3 regions of the Streptomyces sp. NPDC006368 genome follow, and region 3 is predicted to be linked to each of the others. Evidence: riboswitches for the same ligand, from Rfam matches in the RefSeq annotation. Region 3 holds a riboswitch; each other region holds the start of a gene.
What was found. Region 3 has a riboswitch for cyclic di-AMP ahead of ABZZ38_RS24345 (M23 family metallopeptidase). Riboswitches for the same ligand answer to the same signal wherever they lie in the genome.

Region 1 (7,903 bases), on a different contig from region 3:
GACCGCACCCCGGTGCGGTCGCTCGGCACCGGCTCACGGCCGCCTCTCCCCGAGCGCGTCCCGCAGACCCACATGGCCGAGCAGCTGCGCGAGCCCCGCGCGCCCGAGGCAACCGTCGCCCAGGACACGGCGACACCCGAGGAAGTGGCCGACGCCTGGTCGGACTACGAACACGGAACCCAGCAAGTCGAACAAGAGCTCCGACGGGATCAGCCATGACGACGACATCGAACGACATGATCTACAGCGTCCTGGACAACAACCTGAGCAGGATCGCCGGCATCCAGGGAGCCGTGCTCCTGTCCAACGACGGCATCAAGCTCAGCGCCTATCTGCTCGACCGGCCCCAGGCCGAGCGCGTGGCGGCGGCGTCCTCCGGTATCGCGGCCACGATGAAGGCGATATCCCGGGAGATCGACGGCGGGCGGGTGATCCGCCAGCTCGTCGAGATGGACGACCGCTACCTGTGCATCGTCGGATGCGGCGAAGGCAGCACCCTCATCGTCGTCACCTCCCGCAAGGCGCGGCTCGGCGAGCTGGGCGGTGAGGCCGTACGCACCGCGCAGGCGCTCGGCGAGTGGCTGGGCACCCCTGAGCGCACCCAGGCGCCCACGTCGTAATGCCCGACGATCCCCAGCCCGCGGGACGCCGCCGGACGCGGCTGTACGCCCTGACCGACGGCCGTACAGCCGCTCCGCACACGCAGCTGACCATGGACACCACCATCACGGCGGCGGTCGCCGCGGACGCGCGGGCGGGTCTGCCCTCGGAGTGGCAGACCATCCTGGCCATGTGCCCGGCGCCGAACGGGCTGGCCGTCGCGGAGCTCGCCGCCCGGATGCACATGCGGCTGACTCCGATGACGCTCCTGCTCGGCGAACTCGCGGACCGCGGGCTGATCCACCACCGTCCGCCGCTGGAGGAGTCCGAGACCACCAATGCCCGCCTGCTCATGAGAATCAGGGACAACCTTGCCCGCATTTGACCCTTCGTCGTCCCCGGAAGCGGCCCCCGTCAAGGTCCTCATCGCAGGAGGATTCGGCGTCGGCAAGACCACCCTGGTCGAGACGATCTCCGAGATCGAGCCGCTGCGTACGGAAGAGCGGCTGACGGCCGCGGGGATCGGCGTCGACGACCTCGACGGCATCGAGTCCAAGGCCGTCACCACCGTGGCGATGGACTTCGGCCGGATCACCCTCACCGACGCGGGGGTCGTCCTCTACCTCTTCGGCACCCCGGGCCAGGAGCGGTTCTGGTTCATGTGGGACGACCTGCTGAACGGGGCGCTCGGGGCGATCGTGCTCGTCGACACCCGGCGCCTGGACCGCAGTTTCCCGGCCGTCGACTTCTTCGAGAACCGCGGGCTGCCCTTCGTCGTCGGCGCGAACTGCTTCCACGGCGAACAGCACTACACGGCCGAGGAGATCGGAGCGGCGCTGCGGCTGCGGGACCCGGACACGCCGGTCCTGATGCTGGACGCCCGCTCCCGGGACGACGTCCGCGAGGCACTGCTCTCGCTCCTCGACCTGCTCATCGACAAGGCCCGGGCCGCGTCCCTCCCCGTGTGACGGTGTGTCCGGCATCCGGCGCCGGGGGCCGGTGCCGGATGCCGGAGCCGGGGCCGGTGCCGGGGCCGGTGCCGGGGGGCCGGTGCCGGGGTCGGGGGTCACGCGCCGCCGGCCTCCCGTACGCCGGCGGCGATCATCCGGTGCAGCAGATCCGAGGCCGCACGGCCGAACGACGGGTCGTTGATGTGCGTGTCGACCTCGACCACCTCCACGGCGCTGCCCCTCAGCCCGTCGCGCACCGCGCCGAACAGCGCCTCGTCCGCGACCGGATCGTGGTACGGCCCGCCCGGCTCGCCCAGCGTCGACAGGCCCCGCAGCGGCAGGCACACCGCGGTGGGGCCGGTCGCGGCACGCAGTTTCGCGGCCACCCGGCGACCGAGTTCGGCGCACTCCCCCTCCGTCGTACGGACGACGGTGATGGACGGGTTGTGCACGTGGACGTGACGGTCGCGCATCCGTGCGGGGACGGTGTCGAGCGGGCCGAACTTCACCATGTCCAGGGCGCCCGGGCTCACCACCTGGGGGATGCCATGGCGTCCCGCGGAGAGCAGCCGGTCGGGGCCGGCCGTGAGGATCCCCCCGCACAGGTCATCGGCGAGCTCACTGAGGGTGAGGTCCAGGACGCCCGCGAACAGCCGCTGCCCGGCAAGTGCCTCGAGGGTGCGCCCGCCGGTGCCGCTCGTGTGGAACACGAGGACCTCGTAACCGAGCCCCGTCATCCGTTCGCGGGCCGCGTCGACACCCGGGGTCGTCACACCCGCCATGCTGGCCGCGACCAGGGGCCGGCCGGCCGCCCCGAGATCGGCGGGCCGCACCGCGCGGGACGCGGTGGCGAAGCCCCGGGCCATCCCCGCGACGGCGTCCGCGGCGTTCGCCAGGATGGGTGCCAAGACGCTGTTGACGCCGGCGATGTCGACGACGCTGTACATCATGGTGATGTCGGTGGACCCGACGTACGGCGAGACGTCGCCCGAGGCCATCGACGAGACCATCACCTTCGGCACCCCGAGCGGCAGGGCGCGCATCGCGCGGGTGGCGATGGACGTACCGCCGCTGCCGCCGATGGCCAGGACGCCGTCCAGCCGCCCCTCCTCGCGCAGCCGCAGGACCGTCTCGGTCGCGCCCCTGGCCATCGCGGTCACGGCGGCGCCGCGGTCCCCCTCGGCCCGCAGCCGCTCCAGGTCGACGCCGGCGGCCCGGGCCACCTCGGCGCGGGGTATGTCGGCGGGTACACGCGGCTCGCCGGCCACGCCCGCGTCCACGACGAGCACGTCGACTCCGCGACGCAGCAGCCGCTCCCGCAGCCATCCGTACTCCAGCCCCTTGGTGTCCAGCGTGCCCACCAGTACGACGATCGCCATGCTCGTACTGTCCGGATGAAGGACCGGGGGTGACAAGACCGCGGCGGGGCTCGGTCTTCCCGCCGTTCCCGACCTTCCCGAGTTCCTCGGGGGCGGCCCTCACCGGCGGATGGCGAACGGGGGCGTTATGACCGTTTCGACGGTATCCCTATCATTTGGGCCATTCAGCCGGTTCGTCGAAGTTATTCGGTTCTCCGATGGTGTTCACGCTTTCGTGCATCGCGTGATTTCTCTCACCCCCGGGGAATGCGATGCCACCCGCGACCCGCCTGATTCTCGGCCGCAGAAGGGAAAGTTGGGGATTTCGGCCGCAGCGGATCATGGATTTTCCCCGAGGTGATTACTCCGCGCATCCGGCGGTGCGGAATTCCGGTCTTGTTCCGTCCGGCCCGTCTCGCTTACGGTCACCGTCAATCCGGGTGGACCGCCGAATCCTGCCGCCTCCCGGAATCCGCACCCACCCATTCACGTACGGCAGGAGCGGGGGACCCAGGTAAGCCGCCGATCCGCGACCACGGAACGGCTCGGGGTGAAGTCGCGCGCACCGCGACCGGGCATCTCCAGCCCGAACCCGACAGCTCACCTCGCAGGCGACGGAGAGGAATTCGCCATGCCCGCAAAGGGTAAGCACCGTCGATCCAAGAACAGTCCGCTCACGCGCCGTTTCGTCGCCGCCGGAGCGGGTGGCGCCGCGCTGGCCCTCCCGATCCTCGGGGCGACGACGGCCCAGGCCGCCCCGAACGCGGAAAAGGCGTCGCCCAGCACGTATTCCGTGGTGGCGGGCGACACCCTGAGTAAGATCGCCCGGGATCACCAGCTGAGCGGCGGCTGGAAGAAGCTCTACGAGGACAATCGGAAGGTCGTCGGCGACAACCCTTCGCTGATTCGCCCCGGCATGAAGCTGACGATCGTCAAGAAGGCCTCGCCGGAGCGAGCGGACCGATCCACGACGCGTACCGCTCTCGCGAAGCCCGCGGCGTACACCAACGACCTCGACGGATGGATCAAGGAATCGCTGGCCGTCATGGCCAAGCACGGAATCCCGGGTACGTACGACGGTATTCACCGCAACATCATGCGCGAGTCCTCCGGCAATCCGCTGGCCATCAACAACTGGGACTCCAACGCCGCGGCCGGAACGCCCTCCAAGGGCCTCCTCCAGGTCATCGACCCCACGTTCCGCGCCTACCACGTGCCCGGTACGTCGACGGACCCCTACGACCCGGTCGCCAACATCACCGCCGCGTGCAACTACGCGGCCGACCGGTACGGCTCCATCGACAACGTCTTCGGCGCCTACTGACAGCCTGTCATCCGTGGGGGCCGGGTCCCGGCTCCCACGGATACGCCGGCGTGATGACCGAGACCTGGAATGCCGGCACGAGCGGCGTCCTGCGGCTTCCGTCCGGGCGGCTGGTCTGCGGTCGCGCGCTGCGCCGTCCGGTTCCGGAGGGCCCCGCGCCGGACTTCGCGGTGTACCTGCTCGGCAAGCGGCCTCCCGAGGTCCCCTGGGAGGCACGCTGGCTGCGCTGGCCGGACTTCCGGCTTCCCGCCGACCGCGAGGAGGCGCGTGCCGTCCTCGGCGAGGCCTGGGCCCGTGCCGGTGACGAACGCGTCGAGGTGGCGTGTGGTGGTGGCCGGGGCCGGACCGGCACGGCCCTGGCCTGCCTGGCCGTCCTCGACGGCGTACCGGCCGATCGCGCGGTGGAGTTCGTGCGCCGGAACCACGACCGCCACGCCGTCGAGACCCCGTGGCAGCGGCGTTATGTGCGCCGCTTCGCCGGCTGACGTGAGGGCGGGGTTCGTGCGGCGCGGCGGGGAAGCGGCCCACGCGTCCAGCGCGAGAAACCTCACCGCCTCGGCCGCGTACCGCTGAACAGCCGCCCCGGACACGTACGGGCGGGACCCGTCGTGGCGCCCCATGGCGTACGCGGCGGGCGTCCCCGGCGAGGGTGTCGTGCGGGACGGGGCGACCGGACACCATGCCCGTCCCGCCCCGCCGGGCGGGGACGGTGGGAACCGGGGGCACACGGGCGTCCCGCCGCGGGCACGGCCTTTGTCCTGGCCGGGGAAGAAGTAGGGAAAGCCGTCGCGAAAGGGGTTACGCGCGGGGACCGGTCCCGCTAACTTCCTTGAAATGAACCGGTCATACGCGTGACCGGTCATCCCGGCGCGACGGCGCGCGCCTGTGCTCCCCCCAGCCGGCCCATGTTCCGGGCCGCTCGGGTACCCCCACCTGTCCGGGAGACCTCTGTGCGCACAAGACCGCATCGACCACGGCACGTACCGGCGTTACTCCTCACGGCGTTGCTCGCCGCCGGGTTCCTGGCCCCCGCCGGGCCCTCAGCCGCCTCCCCCGTCACGGAAGAAGCCGCCGTGGCCGAGGAGTTCCAGCAGGTGACCCTGGCCAAAGGGGTCGCGGAGACCGGAGAGCCGATGACCATGGCCCTCCTCCCCGACCGCTCGGTGCTGCACACCTCACGGGACGGCACCCTGCGACTCACCGACGCCGCCGGCACCACCAAGGTGGCGGGCAAGCTGGACGTCTACAGCCATGACGAGGAAGGCCTGCAAGGTGTGGGCGTGGACCCCGGGTTCACCTCCAACCGGCACGTCTATCTGTACTACGCGCCCAAGCTGTCCACCCCGGGCGGCGACGCCCCCGGTGACGGCACGGCCGCGGACTTCGCGCCCTTCGACGGGGTGAACCGGCTGTCGCGCTTCGTGCTGAAGGCCGACGGCACGCTGGACACCGCGAGCGAGAAGAAGGTCCTCGACGTACCGGCGTCACGCGGGATCTGCTGCCACGTGGGCGGCGACATCGACTTCGACGCGCAGGGCAATCTGTACCTGTCCACCGGGGACGACTCCAACCCCTTCGCGTCCGACGGCTACACGCCCATCGACGAGCGGGCCTCCCGCAACCCCGCCTATGACGCCCAGCGCTCCGCGGGCAACACCAACGACCTGCGCGGCAAGGTGCTGCGCATCAAGGTCAACGCGGACGGCTCCTACGCGATCCCCTCCGGGAACCTGTTCGCGCCCGGCACCGCGAGGACCCGCCCGGAGATCTACGCGATGGGCTTTCGCAACCCGTTCCGGATGAGCGTCGACAAGCCGACGGGGACCGTGTACGTCGGTGACTACGGGCCCGACGCGGGTATCGCCTCCGCCTCCCGGGGCCCGGCCGGACAGGTCGAGTTCAACCGGATCACCAAGGCGGGCAACTACGGCTGGCCGTACTGCACGGGCAGGAACGACGCGTACGTCGACTTCGACTTCGCCACCCGTACCTCCGGCGCGACGTTCGACTGCGCCGCCCCGAAGAACACCTCGCCGCGCAACACCGGCCTCACCGACCTGCCGCCCGCCCAACCGGCGTGGATCCCCTACGACGGTGGTTCGGTACCGGAGTTCGGCAGCGGGTCGGAGTCGCCCATGGGCGGTCCGGTCTACCGGTACGACGCCGCCTCCACGTCCTCCGTCAAGTTTCCGCAGAGCTACGACGGGAACTTCTTCGCCGGCGAGTTCGGCCGCAAGTGGATCAAGCGCATCGCCCAGGGCGCGGACGGGACCGTCCAGTCCATCAACGCCTTCCCCTGGAGCGGCACCCAGGTGATGGACATGGCCTTCGGCCCCGACGGCGCCCTCTACGTCCTGGACTACGGCACCGGTTACTTCAACGGCGACGCCAACTCCGCGCTCTACCGCATCGAGCACGTCACCAACGGCCGCGCCCCGATCGCCCAGGCCAAGGCCGACCGCACGTCCGGGCGGGCCCCGCTGACCGTGGCGTTCTCGTCCTCCGGGAGCTCCGACCCGGACGGCGACGCGCTGAGCCACGCGTGGCGGTTCGGCGACGGCTCCACGTCGACCGCCGCCAACCCCACGCACACGTACACCGCCAACGGCCAGTACACGGCCACGCTCACCGTCTCCGACACCACCGGCAAGAGCGCCACCGCCTCCGTCCTGGTGACCGTCGGCAACACGGCACCGACGGTGAGACTGGAGCTTCCGGTGGACGGGCGGATCATCGACCCGGGCGCGGCCGTGCCGTTCAGGGTGATCGTGACCGACCCGGAGGACGGCGCCGTCGACTGCGCCCGGGTGAAGGTCACCTTCATCGTCGGGCACGACAGCCACGGGCACCCGCAGACGTCCGCGACCGGCTGCTCGGGCACCGTACAGACCATCGCGGACGGCGAGCACGACCCCAACGCGAACATCTTCGGCGTCTGGGACGCCGAGTACACCGACAAGGGGGCGAACGGCCAGCCGGCGCTGACCACCCACGACCAGAACATCAGCCAGCCCAGCCACCGCCAGGCCGAGCACCACGGCGGCTCCTCGGGCGTGCAGGTCGTCAGCCACACCCCCGCCCACGGCGGCCGGACGGTCGGCCACATCGACAACGGCGACTGGATCTCGTTCACGCCGTACGCGCTGGACGACGCGACCCGGTTCACCGCCCGGGTCTCCTCGGGCGGGCTCGGCGGCACCATCGAGGTACGGGCGGGATCGTCCTCGGGCACGCTGCTGGGGACGGCGACGGTGCCGTCGACGGGCGGCTGGGAGACGTTCCGGGACGTCAGCGCCCCGCTGTCGAACCGGCCCGCCGGTACGACCACGCTGTACCTGGTGTTCAAGGGCGGCGCCGGCTCGCTCTTCGACGTGGACGACTTCGCCTTCGGCACCCCTTCCGCCGGTCCCCGGACGGGTGAGGTGAAGGGCGTGAACGGCAAGTGCCTGGACGTGGCGGGCGGCGCGAGCACCGACGGCACCCAGGTCCACCTGTGGACCTGCAACGGCACCACCGGCCAGAAGTGGACCGCCGGAACCGATGGCACCCTCCAGGCACTCGGCAAGTGCCTGGACGTCCAAGCCGGCTCCACCGCCGACGGCGCCAGGATCCAGCTGTGGACCTGCAACGCCACCGGCGCCCAGAAATGGACACCCCAGGCCGACGGCACC
Region 2 (7,903 bases), on a different contig from region 3:
GCGTCTGGCTCCTGGTCGACGTGGCCGGCTTCTCCAGCCGCTACGCCCCGCTGCTCGCGGCGGCGGCGGCCATCCCCATCACGTTCGTCGTCTCCCGCACGATCATGACCGACCGCCCCGAGCGGCGGCCCGGGCAGCAGCCGTCCCGGCCGGAGCCGGCGACGACCTCCGCGCCCGGCGGCCGGTAGCCCCAGGCCCAGGCCACGGTGGCCGGTAGCCCAGCCCCCGGCGGCCCGTGACGGCGCTCGCGAAGGTCCGGCCGGAGCGGCGCACCCCGCCGCCCGCTCGCTCGTTGTGCGAATCAGTACGCGCAGATACGCGCAAGTAGTGGCTCAGATCACTCCGACTGCCTACCATCGATCACCGCAAGGTCGTTCACACGCACGCACGACCCACGCCGGGAGGCTCCTTTGCACCGCCTGCATCGCCGCCGTCGCACCGCGCTCTCCGTCTCCGCCGCGCTCCTCGTCGCGGCCCCCCTGCTCGCCGCGTGCGGCAGCGAGGCGCACCCAGGGGCCGCGGCCGTCGTGGACGGGCAGCGGATCGAGGTGGCCGCACTCCAGGCGCAGGTACGGGACGTGCGCACCGCCCAGCAGGCGTCGCCGCAGGCCGACCAGCTGATCCGGGCGACCGGGGACCTCAACCGGGAGAAGCTGAACGGCATGATCTTCGACCGGGTGGTGGAGAGGGTCGCCGCCGACCAGGGGATCACCGCCAGCCGCAAGGAGGTCCAGGAGACCCGGCGGGCCGCCGCCCGGCAGAACGGCGGCGAGGAGCAGCTGGCCGCGATGCTGCTGGAGCAGCAGGGCATCGCGCCCGACGAGATCGACGCCGTCGTCCGCCGCAACGTCCTCATGAACAAGATCGCCGAGAAGGCCGGGGCCACCAACACCCCCGAGGGGCAGCAGAAGCTCACCGCGCTCTTCGCCGCCGCGTCCAAGGCGCTCGACATCGATGTGAACCCCCGCTACGGCACCTGGGACCACGACAGGATCCAGCTCGGCGAGTACAGCGCCCCCTGGATCCGCCGGAGCGCCCCGCAGCGCGAGATGTAGGTTCGAGGGGTGAACGCCGACACCCCCGACACCCCCGACACCCCCGACACCGACACCCCCGGCCGCGTCGTCCTGCTCACCGCCAGCCATCGCGTCGCGCCCGGGCTGCTGTCCTGGCCCGCGTGGCAGGTCCTGCACGCCGCCGACCGGGTGCTGTGCGGCGACGAGGGCCACCCCCAGCTGCCGTACCTGCGCGAGGCGGGCGTCACCGTCGAGGTCACCGCGCCCACCGCGCGCGAGCTGGTCGACGCCTGCGCCGGGGGCCGTACGGTCGTCGTCGTGGCGTCCGGCGAGGGCGACCGGGCGCTGACGGACGGGCTGGCCCGGATGGCGGGCTCCGGCCGGGTGGCGATGCCCGACCTGGAGCTGCTGCCCGGCTCGTACGACTTGCCGGGCGCCCGGCTGCTGGACCTCGTCGAGGTCATGGACCGCATCCGCCGCGAGTGCCCCTGGTCGTCGCGGCAGACCCACGAGGGGCTCGCCAAGTACGGCATCGAGGAGGCGTACGAACTCGTCGAGGCCATCGAGGACGGCGACCGCGACGAGCTCCGGGAGGAGCTCGGGGACGTTCTCCTCCAGGTCGTCTTCCACGCCCGGATCGCGCAGGAGCACGAGGAGGAGCCGTTCTCCGTCGACGACGTGGCGGGCACGATCGTCGAGAAGCTCATCCACCGCCACCCCCACGTCTTCGGCGAGGAGCGCGCCGAGACGCCGGAGGAGGTCAAGGAGCACTGGCTGCGGACGAAGGCCATCGAGAAGCAGCGCGCGTCCGTGACGGACGGCGTCCCGGTGGGCCAGCCCGGCCTCGCGCTGGCCGCCAAGCTGGCGAGCCGCGCGCGCACCGCCGGGCTGGACGTCGAGGTGCCGTCGGGCGAGGGCGTCGGGTACGAGCTGCTGGCCCTGGCGGTACGCGCCGAGGCGGCCGGCGTGGACCCGGAGGCCGCGCTGCGCGCGGCGGGCCGCGCCTACCGGGACGCGATCCGCGCGGCGGAGAGCGGCACCGCCCCGCACGCCGCCGACGAGGTCCACGGCGCGGACGCCGAGGAGCACGGTGCCGGTACCGAGGGGCACGTCGACGCCGAGGGCCGGGGTCACCGCTCCTGAGGGGCGCGGCGCCGCTCCGGACGACGCCGGGGCGTACGGCGTCGACGTCGGGAACGACGGCCTCGATGCTGAGGGGCACGGTGCCGGTGATGAGGCGCACGGGCACCGCCCGGAGCGGCACGACCCCGGCATCTAGGGCCGGGGTCACCGCCCCTGAGGGGCGCGGCGCGCTTCGGACGACGCCGGGGCGTACGGCGTCGACACGGCCTCGATGCTGAGGGCCTCGGCGTCGACGTCGACAACCACGGCGTCGACGCCGAGGGGCACGGTGCCGGTCATAAGGCGCACGGGCACCGCCCGGAGCGGCACGACCCCGGCATCTAGGGCCGAGGGGCACGTCGACGCCGAGGGGCGCGGCGCCGGGAGCGCGAGCGCGGTGGCACCGGCTCCGAGGGGCAGAGCGCCCGTCCGGGGGCGCCGCGCCTCCGGGTCCCGCCCGCGCGGGGAGCCCCGTGCCACCCGTCGCAGGGGTGGCGTGCCCCGCGCGGCGGGCGCGGCGTTAACGTCGAGGAGTGAACGACCAGCCCGCCCAGGACCCCGCCGCTCCCGAACTCTTCACCTGGGAGTTCGCGTCCGACCCCTACCCGGCGTACGCCTGGCTGCGGGAGCACTCCCCGGTGCACCGCACCAAGCTGCCCAGCGGGGTCGAGGCCTGGCTGGTCACCCGGTACGCCGACGCCCGGCAGGCGCTCGCCGACCAGCGGCTGAGCAAGAACCCGGCGCATCACGACGAGCCCGCGCACGCCAAGGGCAAGACCGGCATTCCGGGCGAGCGCAAGGCCGAGCTGATGACGCATCTGCTCAACATCGACCCGCCGGACCACACCCGGCTGCGCCGGCTCGTCTCGAAGGCGTTCACGCCCCGCCGTGTCGCGGAGTTCGCACCGCGTGTGCAGGAGCTGACGGACCGGCTCATCGACAACTTCGCTACAAAGGGGAGCGCCGACCTCATCCACGAGTTCGCCTTCCCGCTCCCCATTTACGCCATTTGCGACATGCTCGGCGTCCCGCCGGAGGACCAGGACGACTTCCGCGACTGGGCGGGGATGATGATCCGGCACGGTGGCGGCCCGCGCGGCGGGGTCGCCCGGTCGGTGAAGAAGATGCGCGGCTATCTCGCCGAGCTGATCCACCGCAAGCGGGAGGACCCCGGCGAGGACCTGATCTCGGGGCTGATCAAGGCCTCCGATCACGGCGAGCACCTCACCGAGAACGAGGCCGCCGCGATGGCGTTCATCCTCCTCTTCGCCGGGTTCGAGACGACGGTCAACCTGATCGGCAACGGCGTGTACGCGCTGCTGCGCCACCCCGAGCAGCGCGCCCGGCTCCAGGAGTCCCTGGCGGCGGGCGAGCGCGGGCTGCTGGAGAGCGGGGTCGAGGAGCTGCTGCGGTACGACGGGCCGGTGGAGCTGGCGACGTGGCGGTTCGCGACCGAGCCGCTCACCCTCGGCGGTGAGCGCGTCGCGGCCGGTGACCCGGTGCTCGTCGTGCTCGCCGCCGCCGACCGGGACCCGGCGCGGTTCGCCGAACCGGACACGCTGGACCTGGCGCGGCGCGACAACCAGCACCTGGGGTACGGACACGGCATCCACTACTGCCTCGGCGCCCCGCTCGCCCGGCTGGAGGGGCAGACCGCGCTCGCGACCCTGCTGACCCGGCTTCCGGACCTGCGTCTTGCGGTGGATCCTGCCGATTTGCGGTGGCGCGGCGGGCTCATTATGCGTGGACTGCGCACGCTCCCGGTCGAGTTCACCCCCTTTGGGAACTGACGGCTCGTCAGTTCTGTGATCTTCGCGTAATCCCAGGTGCATCGACTTGTGACTGACGTTCGAATGCCGCTACGTTCACCGTCACCTCAGCAGTCACGCGAAAGGCACACCGCATGCGCTCCGGGAACGGCCGGCACCGACGACCTCGTCAAGCTCCCGCCATCATCGTGGCGGCGGGGGTGACCGGATCCGCACTCGCCCTTCCGCTGCTCGGCGCGGGCTCCGCGTCGGCGGTGGACGCCGGTACATGGGACCGGGTGGCCGAGTGCGAGTCCGGCGGGGCGTGGAGCGCCGACATGGGCAACGGCTTCTACGGCGGGCTCCAGATCTCGCAGGAGACGTGGGACGCGTACGGCGGCACGCAGTACGCGCTGCGCCCCGACCTCGCCAGCCGCGCCCAGCAGATAGCCGTGGCCGAGAAGGTCCACGCCGCCACCGGCGTCAAGGCGTGGGAGACCTGCGCCCCCATCGCCGGCCTGGGCGGCGCCGCCGACGCGCCCGAAGCGGACGCCGCGCCGGACACCCCGTCCACTCCGGCGGCGCCCGACCCGGCCCTGCCCGTCGAGCCCTCCGACCCGGCGGTGCGGCCGGCGGACCCGGTGGAATCCCTGCTGCCCACCGACCCCGCCGGGGCCGCCCCCGCGACGCCCGCCCCCTCCGGCGACACCCCGAGCGGCGCCGGCAAGCACCGGGGCGAGCCCGCCAAGGACGAGCGGCCCACCGGCGACGCCACGACCGATCCGGCGGCCGGCCCGACGGCGGGCGCGTCCGTGGACCCGACGGCGGACCCGGCGGCCGGCCCCGCGGCGCCCAACGGTGAAAACGCCACCAGCGCCGACAATTCGGTCACCGAGCGCGAAATGGTGCGCCACGCCTCACGGGGTGACGGAACGACACGCGATCCGGCCGCCGTGGCCGACGCGGCGGAGGCGGACGGCGCGTACACCGTCCGACCCGGGGACAACCTGTCCGTCATCGCCGACGCGCACGAGCTGCCGGGCGGCTGGACGGCCCTGTACGACGCCAACCGGGAGGCCGTGGGCGACGATCCCGACCTCATCCTCCCCGGTCAGCGCCTCGATCTGGACGCCGCGCGAGGGTAGTTGGCACCCCTCTGTCCTGTTCTGTACAAGTGAGACAAGCGTCTCTTTGTGCCAACTGGCGACACCTGGCCCGAGACTGGCACCTTTCCGCCCCTCACCAGGGCAAATGTCCGTCAAGGGAGGGTCGATAGGGGTGCATTGAGCGGGATGTCCGTCTTTGATCTCGGGCGGGCTCTGTGTCTACGGTCGTGACTGCTCGCCATCGCGGGCCCCGCCGACCGGAACGCCGAATCCTGCCGCCGGCCGTCGGGAACAGTCGTCGCGTCATGCGCCGAAGGCAGGAGCGGGGGACCCAAGGTTTGCGCCGGTCCCCGGCCGTCGGAAGACGGCCGGACCGGCTTGGGGTGAAGCCGCGCGAGACGATCGCGCGGCCGGGCAGCTCACGCCCGAACCCGACAGCTCACCTCGCAGGCGTCGGTGAGGAGATGTCCCATGCTGTTCTCCGGCAAAGCCAAGCACCGTCGCCCCTCCAAGGCCGTCCGTTTCGCCGCGTTCGCCGGTATCACCGGTGCCGCCGTCGCCGCCCCGCTGCTGGGCGCCACGTCCGCCTCGGCCGCCACCACCGCCGAGTGGGACAAGGTCGCCCAGTGCGAGTCCGGCGGCAACTGGTCCATCAACACCGGCAACGGCTACTACGGCGGCCTGCAGTTCTCGGCCTCCACCTGGGCCGCGTACGGCGGCACCGCCTACGCCGCCACCGCCGACCAGGCCTCCAAGTCGCAGCAGATCCAGATAGCCGAGAAGGTCCTGGCGGGCCAGGGCAAGGGCGCCTGGCCGTCCTGCGGCGTCGGCCTGTCCGGCGCCGCGTACGACGGCGGCTCCGCCGAGCAGAGCGCCCCGCAGCAGCAGGAGCGCGCCGCCGAGCAGCCCGCCACGCGCAGCGAGCAGCGCACCGCGCCCAAGGCCGAGCCGAAGAAGGCCGCGCCGAAGGCCGAGTCGAAGACCGTCACCACCCCGACCGGCAAGAAGGTCGAGAAGGGCGACGGCGAGTACAAGGTCGTGGCCGGCGACACGCTCAGCACCATCGCCGCCGAGAAGAAGGTCGCGGGCGGCTGGGAGAAGCTCTTCCAGCTGAACAAGGACATCGTCGACGACGCCGACCTCATCTACCCGGGCCAGCAGCTGCACCTCCGCTGATCCGCTGATATCCGGCAGGCCGACATCCGGCCTACGGGACGACCCCGGCCCGGCCGCGCCCTTCCCCCGCGCGCCCGGCCGGGGTCTCCCCGTCCGCGGTGGTGACCGGGAGCGGCCCAGCCGGTTACCAGCCGGTAAACATTGTGCGGGTTCGCCCCGGAAAGAGGGCCTCCGGGTCCTTTTTCGTCCCACGGGGCGGGCGTCGGCCGGCCCCGGCCCCGCGGCCGGTTAGGCTCTTGCCGCAAGGCCGAAGAGACCCTGCACCCGCATGCGTCACATTTTGCGTCACATCCCAGAAGGAGATGCTCGTGCCGTCCATCGACGTCGTCGTAGCCCGGGAAATCCTGGACTCCCGAGGCAACCCCACGGTCGAGGTCGAGGTCGGCCTCGACGACGGCAGCACCGGCCGTGCTGCCGTACCGTCCGGTGCCTCCACCGGTGCGTTCGAGGCCCTCGAGCTCCGCGACGGTGACCAGGACCGCTACCTCGGCAAGGGTGTCGAGAAGGCCGTCCTCGCCGTCATCGAGCAGATCGGCCCGGAGCTCGTCGGCTACGACGCCACCGAGCAGCGGCTGATCGACCAGGCGATGTTCGACCTGGACGCCACCCCGGACAAGTCGTCGCTCGGCGCCAACGCCATCCTCGGCGTCTCCCTCGCCGTCGCGCACGCCGCCTCCGAGGCGTCCGACCTGCCGCTCTTCCGCTACCTGGGCGGCCCGAACGCGCACCTGCTGCCCGTTCCGATGATGAACATCCTGAACGGCGGCTCGCACGCCGACTCCAACGTGGACATCCAGGAGTTCATGATCGCCCCGATCGGCGCGGAGTCCTTCTCCGAGGCCCTGCGCTGGGGCGCCGAGGTCTACCACACCCTGAAGAAGGTCCTGAAGGAGAAGGGCCTCTCCACGGGTCTGGGCGACGAGGGCGGCTTCGCCCCGAACCTGGAGTCCAACCGCGCGGCCCTCGACCTCATCCTCGAGGCCATCAAGAAGGCCGGCTACGCCCCGGGCAAGGACATCGCGCTCGCGCTCGACGTCGCCGCGTCCGAGTTCTACAAGGACGGCTCGTACGAGTTCGAGGGCAAGTCCCGCTCGGCCGCCGAGATGACCGAGTACTACGCGGAGCTCGTCGACGCGTACCCGCTGGTCTCCATCGAGGACCCGCTGTTCGAGGACGACTGGGACGGCTGGAAGACCATCACCGAGAAGCTGGGCGCCCGGGTGCAGCTGGTCGGCGACGACCTGTTCGTCACCAACCCGGAGCGCCTGGCCCGCGGCATCGAGGAGGGCGCCGCCAACGCGCTGCTCGTCAAGGTCAACCAGATCGGTTCGCTGACCGAGACCCTGGACGCCGTCGAGCTGGCCCAGCGCAACGGCTTCAAGTGCATGATGTCGCACCGCTCCGGCGAGACCGAGGACGTCACCATCGCCGACCTGGCCGTCGCCACCAACTGCGGCCAGATCAAGACCGGCGCCCCGGCCCGCTCCGAGCGCGTCGCCAAGTACAACCAGCTGCTGCGCATCGAGGAGATCCTCGACGACGCCGCGGTGTACGCGGGCCGCTCCGCGTTCCCGCGCTTCAAGGGCTGATCATCTCCGCGCCGGTCCTCCGTACCGGCCTCCGTACGTCCCCGGCCACGGTCCCGTACCGTGTCCGGGGACGTACGTGCGTAGGAGAGGGAGGCGGAAGCGATGGCCCGGGACCGGTTCTCCACCGCGACCAGGCTGCGGCTGCT
Region 3 (7,903 bases):
CCGCACGCCGCTCCGGACGCAGCGGGCCGCCGGTCGGGAACTGGTGGGCGGGGGTGAGGAGCGCGGCTTGTACGCGGCGGCCGAGGCCGGCGAGCTCCTCGGTGCGGGCGCCGTGGTCGTCGAGTGCGAGGGGGAGCGTACGGACCCCGGCGGCGTCCAGGAGGGAGCGGTGGAAGCCGAGCCCGTACGACTCCACGGCCAGCGGCCCGCCCAGGACGCCCCCGCCGAACAGCAGGCGCAGCGCGTGGGCGAAGCCTGAGCAGATCACGATGCGTTCGGGGTCGGTGTGGACGCCACGCGCGCGTGCCAGGTAGTCGGCGAGGGCGGTGCGCAGCTCGATACGGCCCTGGGGGTCGCCGGGGCCGAAGACGGAGTGGGGTGCGGCGGCCAGGGCGCGACGGGCGGAGGCGAGCCAGGCGGTGCGGGGGAAGGAGGAGGCGTCCGGGACGCCCTGCCGCAGGTCGTGTGCGGGGCGGGCCGGTCCCTGTCCCGGCCCCTGCCCTTGCCCCGGTGTGCGGACGGGTACGCGGACGGGCACGCGCGCCGGCCGCGGGGGCGCGGCGCGCTCGGCGACCCGGGTGCCGGATCCCTGGCGGGCGGTGAGCCAGCCTTCGGCGACCAGCTCGGCGTAGGCGTCGGCGACCGTGTTGCGGGCCAGGCCGAGGTCGGCGGCGAGGGAGCGGTAAGGCGGCAGGCGTGTCCCCGGGGCGAGCCGGCCGCTGCGTACGGCGTCGCGCAGCGCGGCGATGAGCGCGGCCCGGCGACTGCCCGTCCGCGACAGCTCCAGGTGGAGGTCGGAGCCGGTGCGCTCCGCGGAATTGACCCATGAATCCGGCATGGAAGTGCACCCTACAGACGGTCTTTCGGGCCCGTAGGTTCATGGGTATGACGACGCAGACGCACACGGTTCCCACGACGCCCACCGCTTCCACCGCTTCCACGGGTTCCACGGTTTCTGCGGCTTCGGCCGGTGGGGTGGCTCCCACGGGTTCCCGGGTCGATTTCGCCAAGGCCGCGCCGAAGGCGTTCAGGGCGCTGATCGGCTTCGACGCCGCCGCCCGCGAGGGCCTCGACCCCGCCCTCGTCGAGCTGGTCCAGATCCGTTCCTCACAGCTCAACGGCTGCGCGTACTGCCTGCACATGCACACGAGCGACGCGCGCAAGGCGGGCGAGAGCGAGGAGCGGCTGCACATGGTCGCGGTCTGGAAGGACGCCGCGCACTTCTTCACCGAGCGGGAGCAGGCGGCGCTCGCCCTGGCCGAGGCCGTCACGCTGGTCGCGCACGCGGGGGTGCCGGACGACGTCTACGCCCGTGCGGCGGCGCACTTCGACGAGGAGGAGCTGGCCCGGCTCCTCGCCCTCATCTTCACCATCAACACCTGGAACCGCATCGCCATCAGCACCGCCAAGGCGCCGGGCACCGACGAGCGCGCGGGCCGCTGAGACGCACCTGGTGATGATCTTGCTTCCGATGGCGTAAGGTGGTGTTTACCGACGCGGGGTGGAGCAGCTCGGTAGCTCGCTGGGCTCATAACCCAGAGGTCGCAGGTTCAAATCCTGTCCCCGCTACTGAACGACGAAGACCCGGTGCCTTGTGCACCGGGTCTTCGTCGTATGTACGGCGCATCGGGGTGTGTCGCCGTCGCCGTGCGGCGCGGCTCCGGACAGCCAGCCCGGGGCGCGTTACCGTCCGCAGCCGTGGTGGGTGGAGCGGGCGGCAGGAGAACAGCGGTGGGGCGTGGCGGCGCGGGCGGTGGTGACGGCGGGCGCGGTGGCGTCGGCGGCGTGCGGCGCCGGGCGACGCATCGGTTCCTGCGCGCCCTGCCCGCCCTGTTGATCGCCGGCGGCATCGCGTACGACCTGGCGACCCCGCCCCGGTTCACCGCCGTGCCGCTCTTCGCCGCCGCCCCTCTCGTCGCGGCGCCGTTCTTCACCGCCCGCGCCACCCTGCTGGCCGGACTCTTCGCCGTACTGGCCGTGGTGGGGCTGCGTCTGCACAGCGGCACGCTGGGCGAGGCCGCTTCGCTCACCGAGCTCATCACCCTGGTCACGGTCGCGGCGCTCGCGCTGCTCATCCACCGGGTCGTGTGGCGCAGCGGGGAGCGGCTCGCGTCGGCGCGGAGCATCGCCGAGGCCGCGCAGCGCGCCGTGCTGCCGACGCCCGCCGAGCGGATCGGCGGACTGCGGGTCGCGGCCCGGTACGAGGCGGCGCAGGCGGACGCGTTCATCGGCGGTGACCTCTACGCCGTGCAGGACACGCCCCACGGGGTGCGGCTGGTGGTCGGCGACGTGCGCGGGAAGGGGATGGGCGCCGTCGAGACGGTGACGGTGGCGCTGGGGGCGTTCCGGGAGGCGGCCGAGCAGGAGAGCTCGCTGGAGGGCGTCACGCAGCGGCTGGAGCGGGCGCTCGCGCGGGAGGGGACGCGGCGCGACGGGCTCGACGCCTTCGAGGGGTTCACCACGGCCGTACTGGCCGAAGTGCCGCGTGGGGAGGCGGTGGTACGGGTGGTCAACCGGGGTCACCCCGAGCCGCTGCTGCTGTACGCCGACGGGACCCTGGAGCGGCTGGAGCCGGCCGAGCCCACGCTGCCGCTCGGGATGGTGGACCTGGGGGCGTGGCCGGACCGGGCGGATGAGGTGCCGTACCCGCCAGGGGCGACGCTCCTCCTCTACACGGACGGACTCTCCGAGGCGCGGGACGCGGGCGGCGTCTTCTACGACCCGGCCGCCCGGCTGGCGGGGCGCGGCTTCTCGGGACCGCAGGAGCTGCTGGACGTGCTCGTCGAGGACGTACGGCGGCATACCGGGGGCGGGGCGACGACCGACGACATGGCGCTGCTGGCGCTGAACCGGCCCGAGGGGGACGGGCCCGGCGGACACGAGGAGTGATCACCCTGCACCACTCCGCATAACAATTGACGAACTGTCAGGAAGTGGGGTGGGGCGTGCGTGTCCTGAGAGGCAGTCATGTTGCGCTGATCTGCCCGTATGTGGCCCGGTAAGTCCCGCGCTCAGTAGTTAATGATCAGTAGGAACGGCTTGGAATCACGGCCCCGCGTCTATTAACGTTCGATAACGCAGCGCGGTCGTCCCAGCCGTCTCAAGAGTGACGGCACCGTGCGCGCGCGCCGAATTCCGCAAGGGAACCGGGGAACCACCACCTTGGGGTGCATCGGGCCCACCGCCCGTAGGAGACCTTCCTGCTCCGAACCCGTCAGCTAACCCGGTAGGCGAGAAGGAAGGAAAGGAGTGCGCCTCAGTGGCGTCCAACAGGCCTGCCTCCGAAGCGCCGTCGGCCCCGGAGGCCCCAGGGGTCCGCGTGCCCCTCTCGGCCCCCTACGCCGCCGCTTCATACGGTTCCGGTGCCCCCGCTGACAGACAGTGGGAGGAATGGAACCCCACCGAGGAAACCGTCCGCCCCGTCCGGGGCCGCCACCGGATCGCCAAGCAGCGCGGCGGGCTCGCGCGTAGCTCCACCGTCCTCGGCGTCGGTGTCATCGCGGCCGTCGGCGCGGGCGGCATGGCCACCGCGCAGGACAAGCCGCAGGTCTCCATATCCCTGCCCGATCTGCCCGGAGCGATCGCGGACAGCCTGCCGGACGCCGAGTCCCTGCCGGGCGTCGGCTCCCTGATCTCCGACGACGACGTGGCCGGCGACACCGCCGTGAACACCGCGCCGCTCACCGCCGCGACCCTCACCACCGCCGAGCGCCCCACCGAACAGCAGGACGGCGCGGCCACCGCGGGCGAGGCACTGCGCGCCCGTATCCTCCAGCAGGCCGAACAGCAGCAGGCGTCCGCCGACGCGGCGGCCAAGGCCGCCGCCGAGAAGCAAGCCGCCGAGCAGGCCGCCGCCGCGGCCAAGGCCCAGCAGACCGCCGCCGAGAAGCAGGCCGCCGAGGCCAAGGCGAAGGCCGAGGCCAAGGCCGAGGCGGAAGCCGCCGCCAAGGCGGAGACCGAGCGCCTGGCCAAGCTGGCCGCGAGCTGGTCCCTGCCGACGTCCTCGTACACCATCACCTCCACCTACGGGCAGTCCGGCTCCATGTGGTCCTCCGGCTACCACACCGGCCTCGACCTGGCCGCCCCGACGGGCACGCCCGCCAAGGCCGTCCACAGCGGCACCGTGAAGTCGGCCGGCTGGTCGGGCGCGTACGGCTACCGCATCGTGCTGGAGCTGGAGGACGGCACCGAGGTCTGGTACTGCCACCTGTCCTCGATGACCGTCAGCGCCGGGCAGCAGGTCGGCACCGGCGAGACCATCGGGCGGGTGGGCGCCACCGGCAACGTGACCGGGCCGCATCTGCACCTGGAGGTGCACACGGCCGGCGGCGACGGGATCGACCCGATGGCGTGGCTGCGCGGCAAGGGCCTGAACGTCTGACGCCTGAGGGCCCGAGGCCTGAGGGCCCGACGCCTCGCCTTCCGGCGCGGTCCGGAGGACGCAGGAGTGGGGCCGGAGTGGGGCCGCCTAGCTGCGGTACGGGTTGTAGCCGCCGTAGTCGAGGTACGGGGGAGGCGCCCACACCCGGCCCGTCGCGCGCGCCGCGTACGTGAGTGCCGGTCCCGCCATCTCCTTGCGCTGCCACAGGTGGTGCAGCAGCTCCTGCTCCCGCGCCACGAAGTCCGGGCCCACCGCACCGCGGCGGGCCCGGTGGCGCAGAAACGCCAGCGACGTCGCGAACGCCTCGTACTCGCCCACCGCGCGCGCCGCCGCCGGGCCGAAGGAGCGCGCCGCGTACGCGCGGGCCAGACCGCGCGCCCGCATCGAGGAGAGGGCGAGCGGCTCGGTGGGGGAGAGCCAGCCCGCCGCCGCGTACGCGGGCAGCTCACCGGATATGGTCCGCAGCTCACGCTGCCGGGTCCAGATCACCAGCCACGTCAGCAACCCGAACGCGGGCACCATGAACGCGCCGTACACCGCGTAGAACCCCCACGGCCCGAAGGCCGCCGACCCGTTCCACAGGGCGTGCACGCCCATCGCCAGCGCGAGCCCCAGCAGCGGCAGCGCGACGCGGCGTACCCGCTTGCGGCGGGCGGTGAGGGCGGCGATGCCGAAGCCGATGCCGGTGAGCACGGTGAACAGCGGGTGCGCGAACGGGGACATCACGATCCGTACGAAGAAGGTCGCGGCCGTGACGGACGCGATACCCGACGTCCCGAACTCCTGGTCCTCCCCGAAGGCGTTGCCCAGGTAGAGGATGTTCTCCGTGAAGGCGAAGCCGGTCGCCGTGAAACCCGCGATGACGACGCCGTCGACGATTCCCGTGAAGTCACGTCTGCGGAAGAGGAAGAGGAGCAGCACGGCCGCCGCCTTGGCGCTCTCCTCCACGACGGGCGCTATGACGGTCGCGCCGAGCGTGTCGGCGGCCGCGGGGTCGGCGGTGGCGGTGGCTATCCAGCGGGTCGCGAAGCTGTTCGCGATGATCGCGACGAGCGCCGCCGCGCAGGCGCCCCAGGAGAAGGCGAACAGCAGATTCCGCCAGGGGCCCGGCTCGACCCGGTCGAGCCAGCGGAACGCCGCCATGAGCAGCGGCACCGGCAGCATGGCGAGGCCGAGGCCCACCAGGAAGCCCTGGGTGCCGGTCTGCTCCCGCACGAGGGCGAGGATCACCAGCCCGCAGAGGGCGAGGAGAGTGAACACCGCGCCGACCCGCACGACCCTGCTGCGCCACAGGCGGCGGGGCTTGTAGCGCCAACGGGCACGCTCCGGCACGGCGTCGAAGGACGGCTGGTCCTCGTACGCCGGGACGGCAGGGTGGTGGGGCGGGAACGAGTGGGTCACACAACGACCCTAACGAGGACCACTGACAGACCGCGACGAGTTGGTGACGAGGACGGATCGGTCGGATCGGTGGACTCGGTCGGGTCGGGTCGGTGGGCTCGGTCGGGTCGGTGCGGTTGGTCGGATCGGTGGGGTCGGCGCGATCGGAGCAGACGGACGATCGGAGCAGACGGACGGTTGGAGCGGGCGGACGCGAGGACCGGCAGACCGCTTTGATCGCGGGCCCCGCGGGCCCCGCGGACCGGTCAGGACCGCTGCGCGCGCCGGAACAGCAGGTCGTGCACCACGTGGCCCTTGTCCAGCCCTTGCCCCTCGAACCGGGTCAGCGGCCGGAAGGCGGGCCGGGGCGCGTAGCCGCCGTCGGCCTGGGTGTTCTCGAAGTCGGGGTGCGCGGTCAGCACCTCCAGCATCTGCTCCGCGTACGGCTCCCAGTCCGTCGCACAGTGCAGGACGGCCCCGGGCTTCATGCGGGACGCGGCCAGGGAGAGGAACTCCGGCTGGATCAGCCGCCGCTTGTGGTGCCGCTTCTTGGGCCAGGGGTCGGGGAAGTACACGCGCACGCCGTCGAGGGCGTCGGGCGTCAGCATCTCCCGCAGCAGGATGATCGCGTCGCCGTTGGCCACGCGTACGTTGGTCAGGCCTGCCTTGTCGGCGAGGCCGAGCAGATTGCCCTGGCCGGGCGTGTGCACGTCGACCGCGAGGATGCCGGTCGACGGGGCGTCGGCGGCCATCTGCGCGGTGGCCTCGCCCATTCCGAACCCGATCTCCAGAACGACCGGCAACCCGCCGAACATCTCGTCCAGGTCGAGGACCCGCTGCCCGTCGATGTCGAGGCCCCACGCGCCCCACAGCCGCCGCAGGGCGTCGGCCTGCCCGGGCGTGACGCGGCTGCGCCGGGGCTGGAAGCTGCGGATCCGCCGCTCGAAGTGCGACCCGGCGGGGTCGGGCGCGGGCCCCTCGGGAAAGCGGGGCTCGCCCTTGGGGCGGCGGGGGAGGGCGGTTTCTGGGATCTCAGACACAATGCCCCGATTCTACGGCGCCCGCGCGAGGGGGCGGCAGGGCCGGCGCCGAGGGGCGGCGCGCCCCGGGTGCGGGTGCGGGTGCCGGTGCTGGGCGCCGGACGGATTCGGGGCGCGGGGGCCGACACGGCAGCCCCCGAGACGTTCCCCCGACACGGTGGGGGCCCGGGAGCCGGGGCGGCGGCCCGAACCGGCGGATTCGGGTCCGAGCCCGAGCCCGGCGGGTCCGAGCCCGAGCCCGGCATGCCGGGTCGAGCGGCGGGCCGGGTCGAGCGGCGCGCGGCGGGCGGCCCGGGAGGGTCAGCCCAGGTGGGCCAGCGCTCGTTTCGCGATCTCGCGGCCGATCGGGAGGGATGCCGTCGCCGCCGGGGACGGGGCGTTCAGAACGTGCACCGTGCGGGGTGCCTCACGGATCAGGAAGTCGTCGACCAGCGTGCCGTCCCGCAGCACCGCCTGGGCCCGGACGCCCGCCGGGGCGCGGCGCAGGTCGCCCGGCTCGACGGAGGGGAGCAGGCGGCGCACCGCCTCCGTGAAGGCGGCCTTCGAGGCGGACCGGTGGAGTTCGCCGGCGCCGTACCGCCAGTGGCGGCGGGCGATCCGCCAGGAGCCGGGCCACGTGAGGGTGGAGGCCAGGTCCCGTGGGCGGACCGTGGACCAGCCGTACCCCTCGCGGGCCAGCGCCGGGACCGCGTTCGGCCCGACGTGGACGCCGCCGTCGATACCGCGTGTGAGGTGGACGCCCAGGAAGGGGAAGGCCGGGTCGGGGACGGGGTACACCAGGCCCCGCACCAGCTCCGGTCGCCCCAGCTCGTAGTACTCGCCGCGGAACGGCACGATCCGCACGCCCGGGTCGTCACCCGCCAGCCGCGCGACCCGGTCGCAGTGCAGCCCCGCGCAGTTCACGAGCGCCCGCCCGCGGACGATCGTCCCGGTCGCCGTGCGCACCGCGACGCCCCACGGCCGCCGGTCGACGGCGGTGACCTCCGCGCCGTACCGGATGTCCGCGCCGGACGACTCGGCGAGCTGCGCGGCGACCGCGCCGTAGTCGCACACGCCGGTCGTCGCGACGTGGATCGCGGCGAGGCCCCGTACCCGCGGCTCG

Region 1: linked by a shared signal. The riboswitch ahead of ABZZ38_RS09350 (LysM peptidoglycan-binding domain-containing protein) and the one ahead of ABZZ38_RS24345 (M23 family metallopeptidase) in region 3 are both predicted to bind cyclic di-AMP.
Region 2: linked by a shared signal. The riboswitch ahead of ABZZ38_RS12400 (transglycosylase family protein) and the one ahead of ABZZ38_RS24345 (M23 family metallopeptidase) in region 3 are both predicted to bind cyclic di-AMP.

The regions. Positions count from the first base shown of each region.
Region 1 is NZ_JBEXQK010000008.1:82,947-90,849, reverse strand. Features, by position in the region: gene ABZZ38_RS09375 (sensor histidine kinase) at 1-219, shown strand, start outside; gene ABZZ38_RS09370 (roadblock/LC7 domain-containing protein) at 216-620, shown strand; gene ABZZ38_RS09365 (DUF742 domain-containing protein) at 620-985, shown strand; gene ABZZ38_RS09360 (ATP/GTP-binding protein) at 972-1,568, shown strand; gene ABZZ38_RS09355 (Tm-1-like ATP-binding domain-containing protein) at 1,667-2,929, opposite strand; cyclic di-AMP (ydaO/yuaA leader) riboswitch at 3,378-3,535, shown strand; gene ABZZ38_RS09350 (LysM peptidoglycan-binding domain-containing protein) at 3,540-4,232, shown strand; gene ABZZ38_RS09345 (protein phosphatase) at 4,286-4,717, shown strand; gene ABZZ38_RS09340 (PQQ-dependent sugar dehydrogenase) at 5,183-7,903, shown strand, end outside.
Region 2 is NZ_JBEXQK010000012.1:51,159-59,061, forward strand. Features, by position in the region: gene ABZZ38_RS12370 (GtrA family protein) at 1-188, shown strand, start outside; gene ABZZ38_RS12375 (SurA N-terminal domain-containing protein) at 420-1,055, shown strand; gene ABZZ38_RS12380 (nucleoside triphosphate pyrophosphohydrolase) at 1,065-2,159, shown strand; gene ABZZ38_RS12385 (hypothetical protein) at 2,304-2,438, opposite strand; gene ABZZ38_RS12390 (cytochrome P450) at 2,672-3,928, shown strand; gene ABZZ38_RS12395 (transglycosylase family protein) at 4,108-5,031, shown strand; cyclic di-AMP (ydaO/yuaA leader) riboswitch at 5,291-5,460, shown strand; gene ABZZ38_RS12400 (transglycosylase family protein) at 5,464-6,168, shown strand; gene eno (phosphopyruvate hydratase) at 6,477-7,757, shown strand; gene ABZZ38_RS12410 (septum formation initiator family protein) at 7,860-7,903, shown strand, end outside.
Region 3 is NZ_JBEXQK010000040.1:13,954-21,856, reverse strand. Features, by position in the region: gene ABZZ38_RS24365 (PLP-dependent aminotransferase family protein) at 1-838, opposite strand, end outside; gene ABZZ38_RS24360 (carboxymuconolactone decarboxylase family protein) at 880-1,443, shown strand; tRNA gene ABZZ38_RS24355 (tRNA-Met) at 1,496-1,569, shown strand; gene ABZZ38_RS24350 (PP2C family protein-serine/threonine phosphatase) at 1,732-2,889, shown strand; cyclic di-AMP (ydaO/yuaA leader) riboswitch at 3,117-3,248, shown strand; gene ABZZ38_RS24345 (M23 family metallopeptidase) at 3,320-4,381, shown strand; gene ABZZ38_RS24340 (PrsW family intramembrane metalloprotease) at 4,469-5,782, opposite strand; gene trmB (tRNA (guanosine(46)-N7)-methyltransferase TrmB) at 6,028-6,801, opposite strand; gene lhgO (L-2-hydroxyglutarate oxidase) at 7,102-7,903, opposite strand, start outside.